DNA from 3 places in the Marinobacter sp. R17 genome. Region 3 is predicted to be linked to each of the others. Evidence: predicted binding sites of a transcription regulator. Region 3 holds the regulator's gene; each other region holds the start of a gene.
The links. The regulator LexA, encoded in region 3, represses DNA repair genes until DNA is damaged. The targets are predictions, from matches to a motif close to CTGTNTNNNNANACAG.
Positions count from the first base shown of each region.

Region 1: the regulator LexA is predicted to act here: its motif matches at 1,542-1,557, upstream of recN (DNA repair protein RecN).
Region 2: the regulator LexA is predicted to act here: its motif matches at 1,614-1,629, upstream of imuA (translesion DNA synthesis-associated protein ImuA).

Region 1 is NZ_RHGZ01000029.1:25,108-28,384, forward strand. Features, by position in the region: gene dnaK (molecular chaperone DnaK) at 1-651, opposite strand, end outside; gene grpE (nucleotide exchange factor GrpE) at 774-1,394, opposite strand; gene recN (DNA repair protein RecN) at 1,610-3,277, shown strand, end outside.
Region 2 is NZ_RHGZ01000013.1:9,967-13,243, forward strand. Features, by position in the region: gene EB809_RS10780 (Y-family DNA polymerase) at 1-893, opposite strand, end outside; gene imuA (translesion DNA synthesis-associated protein ImuA) at 902-1,594, opposite strand; gene EB809_RS10790 (4a-hydroxytetrahydrobiopterin dehydratase) at 1,733-2,074, shown strand; gene purU (formyltetrahydrofolate deformylase) at 2,238-3,092, shown strand.
Region 3 is NZ_RHGZ01000002.1:84,380-87,656, reverse strand. Features, by position in the region: gene EB809_RS02370 (hypothetical protein) at 1-96, shown strand, start outside; gene EB809_RS02365 (cell division inhibitor SulA) at 381-908, opposite strand; gene lexA (transcriptional repressor LexA) at 941-1,549, opposite strand; gene EB809_RS02355 (acylphosphatase) at 1,650-1,922, opposite strand; gene EB809_RS02350 (DUF6231 family protein) at 2,105-2,593, opposite strand; gene EB809_RS02345 (amidoligase family protein) at 2,868-3,277, shown strand, end outside.

The sequences.
Region 1 (3,277 bases), on a different contig from region 3:
TTCGAACTGGTGCTCACCGTCGACGTCGGCAATCTCGATGATGGAGATATCGAAGGTACCACCACCCAGGTCATAGACGGCTACCGTGCGGTCACCGCTCTTCTTGTCCAGGCCATAGGCCAGGGCAGCCGCGGTCGGCTCGTTGATGATCCGCTTCACGTCCAGGCCCGCGATCTTGCCGGCGTCCTTGGTCGCCTGACGCTGGCTGTCGTTGAAGTAGGCCGGAACAGTGATGACCGCTTCGGTGACTTTCTCGCCGAGATAGTCTTCAGCGGTCTTCTTCATTTTCTTCAGCACTTCCGCAGAGACCTGCGGCGGCGCCATCTTCTTGCCTTTCACCTCAACCCAGGCGTCACCATTGTCCGCCTTGGTGATCTTGTACGGCACCATCTTGATGTCTTTCTGAACGACGTTGTCTTCGAAACGACGGCCGATCAGACGCTTGATGGCGTACAGGGTGTTGCTCGGGTTGGTCACCGCCTGACGCTTGGCGGACTGACCCACCAGCGTTTCACCCTCTTCGGTGTATGCGATGATGGACGGCGTCGTGCGATCGCCTTCCGCGTTTTCAATCACCTTGACCTTGTCGCCATCCATGATGGCTACACAAGAGTTGGTGGTGCCCAGGTCGATACCAATAATCTTGCTCATTGAATGACTCCAGTTCCTTTTATTCCTAAGCTCTGTTCTGCCCGAATCAGCATGCGTGGGATGCTGTCATTCTGTCGGCTTGCGAACCGTTTACTGCCTATATTGGCTCAGACGTTTCTTTTTCAAGCCTGCTCGTCGATTTTTGCGCCGTCTTCCGGTCGAGCGACCACAACCATGGCCGGACGCACCAGGCGCTCATTGAGGGTGTACCCCTTCTGGATGCAAGCCACGACGCTGTTCGGCTCGGCATCCGGCGCCGGCACCATGGACATGGCCTCGTGCAGCTGCGGATCGAACGGCTCGCCGACCGGGTCGACCCGCTTCACGTTGAACTTCTCCAGGCTGTTCATCAGCAGGTTCAGCGTCATTTCGGCGCCCTCGCGGATGGACGCGACAACGTCGTCTGACGACGCCTTGCCTTCGGTGCTTTCAACGGCCTTTTCCAGACTGTCCGCCACGGGCAACAGCTCCTTGACGAACTTCTCCAGCGCGAACTTGCGAGCCTTCTCGACATCGATTTCGGCGCGACGACGCACGTTCTGCATTTCCGCCTGGGTCCGCAGGACCTGATCCTTTTGCTCGGCAAGCTGTGCCTGCAGCGCCTCGACCTCGCTCAATTCACCCTGCGACTCGCCTTCCGGAGCCGAGGTTTCGCCGGCACCGGCGTCGGCCTGCGCAGTCTCCTCAGAGGCCTCTTTCAACTCGTCTTCCACGTTCTGGTTACGGGTTTCTTCTGCGCTCATCAGTCACTCCTGATCAATCATCGATGACGGCTCGGCCGCCCTTCTTGAATAGCTTGCCAGCGGATATGGGGACAGCTCGCCGGGCTTTCAACCGCTTTTGCAACGATTGCTTGCAACCAGCAAAAATACTGTATACATTCACAGGTACTGTATATATGACCAGATGCCGGGCGCCGCCGCCTTGGCAGCACCGTCGAACAGGACTGGAGCCTTTCATGCTGAATCAACTGATCGTCGCCAACTACGCCATTGCCGAGCGCGTCGAACTGCAGTTCCGCCAGGGCATGACCACGCTGACCGGGGAGACCGGCGCCGGTAAATCCATTGTTCTCGACGCCCTCGGCCTGGTGCTGGGCGGGCGCGCCGATGCGGGGGCCGTACGCCACGGTGCCAAGCGGGCGGACATCACGGCCAGCTTCGACGTGCGCCGCATCGCCGAGGCCCGAGAGTGGCTGGAAGCCCATGATCTGGATGAAGACAACGACTGCATCCTGCGCCGCGTGATCAGCAAGGACGGTCGCTCCCGCGCCTACATCAACGGTCAACCGTGTCCACTGGCCGATCTGCGGGAGCTGGGCGGCATGCTGATGGACATCCACAGCCAGCATCAGCACCAGTCGTTGCTGCAGAAAGAAACCCACCGAAAGCTGCTGGACGAATTTGCCGATGCCGACAAGCTGGCCAGCGACGTCCGTGCCGCCTGGAAAGCCTGGCACCAGACCCAGCAGCGACTGGAAGAGTTGCGCGGAAACCGCGACGAGAACGAGGCCCGCCTGCAATTGCTGCGCTACCAGGTAGAGGAACTTGACCGCCTGGCGCTGGAAGACGGTGAGCTGGACAACCTGGAAGCCGAGCAGGCCCGCCTGAGTCACGCTGAAACCGTCCTGCACAATTGCCACCAGGCGTCCGTCCTGTGCAGCGAGGATGAGCCCAGCGCGGCCAGCTTGATCCAGCAGGCCCTGCAACAGCTCGAGCAGCTGCCGGTCGAGGTGCCAGCCCTGGCCGACACCTTGCAAATGCTGAACGAGGCCCAGATTCAGGTCAGTGAAGCCGGCAATAACCTGCGCCATTTCGTGGAAGACTACGACGCCGACCCAGCTCGCCTCGAAGAAGTCGAGGAACGATTGAGCACGATTTATGACCTGGCCCGTAAACATCGGGTCTCCCCGGAAACCCTCGGGGAACTGCACACCCAGCTACAGACTGAACTGGAGCAACTGGACGGTGGCGAAGGCAGCCTGGAGCGCCTGGAAGCGGACGCCACGGAACTGAACGATAACTGGCAATCGAAAGCGGACGAACTGACCGCCCGGCGCGAGAAAGCCGCGGCCGAACTCGACGGTCGTATCGCCGAAGAGCTGGCCCACCTGAGCATGCCGTCCGTTCAATTCGTCACCCGACTGGCCCGTCACGAGAAAGCCGCGCCCTCACCGGCCGGCAACGAGGACGTCGAGTTCCTGATCAGCGCCAACCCGGGCCAGCCGGCGCGCTCGCTGAGCAAGGTCGCCTCAGGCGGCGAACTTTCACGGATCAGCCTGGCCATTCAGGTGGTCGTGGCCCAGACCTCAACCATCCCCACGCTGGTCTTCGACGAAGTGGATGTGGGCATTGGCGGCGGCACCGCCGAAGTGGTTGGTCGGCTGTTGCGCCAGTTGGGCGATAACGGCCAGGTGCTGTGCGTCACACACCTGCCACAGGTCGCAGCCCAGGCTCACCAGCATCTGTTTGTCAGCAAGTTCAGCGAACAGGACGCCACCTTCTCACGGATCGAAACGTTGAACGACGACGGCCGCGTCAAGGAAGTGGCCCGGATGCTGGGCGGCGTCGACATGACCGAGCAGACCCTGGCCCATGCTCAGGAGATGTTCCAGAAGGGACAGGCT
Region 2 (3,277 bases), on a different contig from region 3:
TGCTCCGGTGCCGTCGAGCGGATCTGCAGGGGTGTCACCGGTCGCCGGCGGTGGCGGATTTCCAGCTGCAGGGTGTCGGTCTGTTGCTGACGCCAGCAGAGCTCGGCATCCAGCTCCTGCAGTGCCCGCTGCAGCGGGAAGAGCAGGCCGCTGCTGTGCTCCACGTCTTCGGCGAAATCCAGGCGCCGGTGGAAGTAGGGGGGAGGTTGCCAGTCGGTCTGGGGATCGACGGCGCGGCCCTCGATCTGCTGCAGGTGCTGGGCGGTTTCCGGTCCCAGGCGCCGGGCCAATTCGCGATCGGGCAGGGCCAGGACAGGACCCAGGGTGTGCAGGCCCATGCGCTGCAGGCGCTCGGTGGTCTTTTCATCCAGATCGGCGGCTTCGACGGGAAGTGTGTCGAGGGACTGGCGCAGGGTTTGGGCGTCGTCCGTACAGTGACCGCGACGATCCCGGGCCAGGATGCGTGCCGCCCGGGGCGTCAGGCCGCAGGCGAGATGGGCGGTCAGGCGGCGCTGGTCCAGTTCGCTCCGAAGCTTTTTCCAGAGGCCCTGCAGGCCGCCGTGCAGTCGTCTCAGGCTGCCTGCTTCGGCCAGGATGCCATCCGGTGGATACAGGATGATGCGGGCCGCATGCCGGTACAGCCAGACGGCCTGTTGGTCCAGTACACCGGTCTGCTCTTCCATATCGGCTGCAATCAGGTGCAGGTTGTCGGCCAGAGCTGACGCCGTCTGGGGGCTTTGCCCTTCGGCCACGCCGGCCCGGGCCGCTTCCGGGTTGAGCTGGATGATCCGGGGCGGGTGCCCGCCGATCAGCGCCATGGGGCGGGACGCGGTCTCGCTCTGCTGGAAGTGCTCCAGCAGCAGATAGGGGAAGTGCAGGTAAAGCCACAGCATGGATCGCCTCAGTGCGACTGTGACCAGGGGCCTTGGATCACGTTACTGGCCGGCTCCGGGCGCTGCGTCACGACGGGTGGTATGGCCAGTTGCAGGTCGCTGACGGGCCAGCCCCCGCGGCGCTTGAGGATATCCGGGCAGAGCTGTCCGTCATTCTCGCCGGGGGTGAGTTGCAGCCGCAGGGCCGCCGGTGACTGCTGGTCGGCGTGACGGCTGTGGCGGAACAGGATGCAGAGGCTGTTACCGGCTTCGGCGGCCAGCTGGATGCGGCGGATGTCGCTGCGCCTGGCGCTGTCCAGCCAGACCATGGCGAGCCCCGTGCCGGGGGAGCGCAGGCAGTTCTCAAGGGTCCAGAGTTGGTCCTCGCGGCTCTGTGTCTGGATCGTGATGAGTTGGCGGATGTCCACATCGGCCCGGGCCAGGGCCGGCGCATAGGGTATGTGAGGGGCATCAATCCAGAAAACGGTCTGGCCGGCCCGGGTCATTCGTTGCAGGGCCGGCAGCATCAGACGCAGCTCGCCGATGCCGGGGGCATCGGTCAGGCATTCGATCATCGCGCCCCGCGGCCAGCCGCCGCCGGGGAGATAGGCATCCAGGGCGGCGTAGCCGGTGCTTTCGGCGCCCGGGCGGACGGTCTGTCTCTGGCGGCTGGCTTGCCAGACCTGGGCGTTGTCGATCAGTTTGTCGAGAAGGTCACTCATTGCGTTGCTCGTCACGATACTGTTTATTTATACAGTATATTGGGCGCTGACGGATTTGCAAAGGGTTGACCCGGTTGCCAGCCGGGCGCAGTGTGTGAACAGGATGCTGAGAAACATTCGCAAACCAAGGAGGACGCTATGTCAGATCTGAAATCTGAATCCTGCGAAGCCTGCCGCGCCGATGCTCCCGAGGTGACCGAGCAGGAGATCAATACCCTCAGTGGCCATTTGCCGGACTGGTTTGTCGTGAAGATGGAGGGCGAACGCCGGCTGGAGCGGGTGTTCCGGTTCAAGGATTTTGCCCAGGCCCTGGCCTTTACCAACAAGGTCGGGGAGCTGGCCGAGTCGGAAGGTCATCACCCGGCCCTGCTCACGGAGTACGGCAAGGTGACCGTGTACTGGTGGACCCACAAGATCGGCGGGCTGCACCGCAATGATTTCATCATGGCGGCCCGGACCGATGAGTTGACACACGCTTGACCGTCTCGGTATTCCCCGTCGGGTCGGTGGCTTACGCCGGCCCGGACAATCCGTTATCATGCAGCGTTTCGTTGGAGGCCTGTGCCTCCGGACCTGATTTCGAACGAGGGGCCGTGCTGCAAACGCTCGCGAGCACCGTCCTTCCGCATGGCTGTGATAACGCATGGAACATACATATCGTCTGGTGATTTCCTGTCCTGACCGGGTCGGCATCGTGGCCAAGGTCAGTAACTTCCTGACTACCTACAACGGCTGGATCACCGAAGCCAGCCACCACGCCGACAACCAGGCCGGCTGGTTCTTTATGCGGCACGAGATCAAGGCCAGTTCCATTCCGTTCGGTCTTGACCAGTTCCGCGCGGCGTTCGAGCCGATTGCCCGTGAATTCGACATGACCTGGCACATCGCCGATTCCGCATCGCCCAAGAAAGTGGTGCTGATGTGTTCCAAGGAGTCCCATTGCCTGGCGGATCTGCTGCATCGCTGGCACAGCAAGGAGCTCAATGCGGAAATTGCCGCGGTCATCTCCAATCACGACGATCTGCGCCGGATGGTCGAGTGGCACGACATTCCCTATCACCATGTGCCGGTGACCAAAGACAACAAGCCGGAAGCGTTTGCCGAGATCAGCGAGCTGTTTGCCCGCTATCAGGCCGATGTCATCGTGCTCGCCCGTTACATGCAGATCCTGCCGCCGGAAGTGTGCGAGCAGTACGCGGGCAAGGTGATCAACATCCACCACAGCTTCCTGCCGTCGTTCGCCGGTGCGCGCCCCTATCACCAGGCCTACAGCCGCGGTGTGAAGCTGATCGGGGCAACCTGCCACTACGTGACGCAGGACCTGGACGAGGGGCCGATCATCGAGCAGGACGTGATCCGGGTGAACCACAGCGACACCATCGACGATATGGTGCGCCTGGGTAAGGACGTGGAGAAAAACGTGCTGGCCCGGGGACTGCGTGCCCACATCGAAGACCGGGTCATCACCCACGAGAACAAGACCGTCGTCTTCAGCTGATCCGCGTTCTCTCCGGAGGTCGTCCGACCTCCGGAAATTTCCCCCTCCTGCTTCATTTAGACGTCATTTCCCTGTCACCCTGAGCCCCCGATTGTGGTATGATCGACGGCTTATAAATGCGCCCGAGGAAGCCTCTCACGTGCGAAAGAGGTGATTCATCCCGGGAGACAAAGACAGCGTCGAGT
Region 3 (3,277 bases):
GAGGCGGTGGGCAATATTGCAGATGCCATCGATTGGGATGATGAAGACGCCGAGGCCGAGGTCGCCAAACCGGTTACCCCCAGAACACTTCACTGACAGGGCCGGATCTTCCAGGCCCTGCTTCTCATCGTGGCGAGTTCAGCGCGGCTGCTCGCCGCACACCACCTCCCCCGCTCCAACTAACCTGAAAAACGACCCATCCAGAGCATCGGCGACCCGACCACGACGACCGACTAACCGGAACAACAGCGCCTACCATGCTCGACCTGAATGTGCGCGATTCGATTTGCCCACAAGTCGCCAGTAGGCCGGGATCATCCCATCCGAGCGAACCATGATATCCGAATGCCCCTGCGCTCAACGGCCACGCCCGCGAAAGCTTACCTCTGGCGCAGTACGACGCCATGACTGTTGCCCTGCGCTGAAGCCGACTGCAGGCGCTCGAACGCCGGCGCGCCCATAACACCACCGGTCCACATCACGACCGCATGGCACGTTCCGGCCCGCAGAGCACGCTCGGCCAGTGACGACGCATCGTGCTGATCGCTGGAACGCAGCACCAGGATTTCCCCGGCAACGATACCGTGCATCTGCTGCCATTTCTGCATCAGTGCCTGGGGCGGATCAATCCACGCCAGCCAGCGGCGCTCCTGGTTGAGCTGGGTCAGCATGGGCAGGAGCAACTGCATGTTTTCCACCTGCGCTTCCGGCAGGATAATCTCCGTCACATTACCTTGGGGTACCTGAGGCGCCGATGCTCCGCGGGACGACGCGCTCCTCGCGAAATCAACGGATCCGGTCGGGCGGCCCGTCTCCTGGCGACGACTCTGTCGTTCCAGGGCCGGCTCCACAACAGGCGCCGGCATCGGATGACGGGAAAGTGACGGGTTAAAACTGAGCTGCTCCATGGGACACCTCCGAATGCTCGCGTGCCGGGTGGTCAGTGCATATCCGAACGACGGATCACACCCACCCCCAGGCCTTCGATAAACAGTTCCTGCTCTGTGAGATCAACCTCGATGGGGTCGAATTCCTCATTCTCGGCAATCAGGTAGACACGGGAGCCGTCGCGCTTGTAGCGCTTGACCGTGACTTCCTCGCCAACCCGGGCCACGACCACCTGACCGTTATGCACGTCCTGGGTCCGGTGAACCGCCAGCAAATCGCCGTCGAGGATACCGATGTCCTTCATACTCATGCCGCGAACGCGCAGCAGGTAATCAGCGGATGGGGAGAAAAAGGTTGGCTGCAGGGCACAATAGTCGTCAATGTGTTCCTGCGCGAGAATGGGACTGCCGGCAGCGACCTGGCCGACAATCGGCAGGCCCGGATCCTCTTCCGCTTCCGGCAACCGGATGCCACGACTGGCGCCCGGCACCATTTCGATCGCACCCTTGCGGGCCAGCGCCCGCAGGTGTTCTTCCGCGGCGTTTGCGGACTTGAAGCCCAACTCCTGGGCGATTTCCGCACGCGTGGGGGGATAACCCGTCTCGTCGATCGACCGACGGATCACATCCAGTACCTGGGTTTGTCTTGGTGTCAGCTTCATGCCGTTGACCTGTCTTTATATACAGTATCAGCGACTATATACAGTATTTCATCCAGTGTAAAGACGGTATACAGAAATCGGATCCAAGCCCTGAATACAACTATTTGATGCGGAAACCCTGATGGCTCCGGAAGCCGACCGCCTCAACATCCACGTGATCCACCCGAGCCCGCTCAGGGCCCTTGTGAAGCCACTCCACCAGACGATCCAGGGCATCGCCGTCACCGCAGGCAACGACCTCGACACGCCCGTCCGGCAGATTCTTGGCATACCCGGAGAGGCCTTTCGCCTGTGCCTGTTCCTGCGTACTGGCACGAAAAAAGACGCCCTGAACCTGTCCGGAGATCCGGACCCTGATGCATTGCTCGTCCATAGCCACCTCCTGATAACGGCGTGACGCCGCGGGCAAAATGCTGACCCACTGCATCGCCGGCGCCACATTCTTTCCATCGTCCTTACTCTAACGCGGTGCCGGCGCACTGAAAATGCCGCCAAAGAGGACCGAACGCCCACTTCATACAGGATCAGGTCGGCGCGCTCCCGCTTGATGACGGGCTACCAGCGGTATTTGCCCCAATTCTCGGGGTTGGCCCAGAAACGGGGATTGTTCCAGTCCCGGGGTCGGTTGTAGGTGGCGATGTCGTAGGTAAACAGTTCGATGCCGTCGTCCAGAGTCGCATAGCGGGTGAAGGCCAGGCTGATCATATCGTTGAACGACCAGTCATCGTCCGGATGCACGCTGACCGCAACCCGGCGGGCACCCGCGTTGCGCAGCCAACCCAGCAGCTGCCGGGCGTCTTCATGGGAAAGCGTCCCCAGCACGTCGGTCACCAGCGCCAGGTCGACCACTTCAGTCTGACGGGACAGGCCCGTAACAGACTCGCCGCTCAGATCCAGCAATTGCGAGCCGGCATGATCGGCCCAGATCCGACCGATACGGGCTGCCGTATCCCCTGCAACGATCAGGCTCTCGGGTCGGTATTGGCCGATTAGCTGTTTCAGGGTCTGCTCGAGCATGTCGATGTTTACTCCAGTGGTCATCATAGGGTGCGGGGTCATCCCGTCCCGATCGCGCACTACCGGCTCCCGACGCAGGGTAACCCCCTCGCCAGAGCCTCCTTCAGTCTAACAGCCAGCCACTAGCGGCGTCGCACGCTCGGACCGGCAATGACGGTCTGTTAAGCGGCACTCGCCTGAGAGGCTGTGATAGAGTCACCCACAGCGAGTAGTGGCCTGCCTGGCAGGCCTGTAGACGATCGATCGGAGGGTGCGGCAAACGCTGCGACACCCTCGTCCGGCTTTCAGACAAGGAGTGAACATGAGCTCGGATCAGGTAATCCGGATGCCCAGCATCCGCAACAACCGGGACGGCGATGAACGCCGTGTCGGTGTCGAAGTGGAGATATCCGGCCTGTCCTATGACGGTCTTGTCAATCTCTGCGCGGGTTTGCTGGAGGCAGAGCCCCGCCTGGAGTCCCGGTACGTGAGCCGGCTCGACTCGCCGCTCGGCGATTTCACCATCGAGCTGGATTCCGATCCGATCAAGGACCTGGACCTGCAGGACGATCGCCTGCCCGAATCCATCCGGGAGCTGGGCAGTCATGCCATGGAGGTGATCGACGCCGCCGCCGAGCGCATCGTGCCCCTGGAGATCGTCAGCCCGCCGCTGGCCCTCTCCGACCTGAAAACCATGGAGACACTTTGCGACAAGCTGCGTGAAGCCGGTGC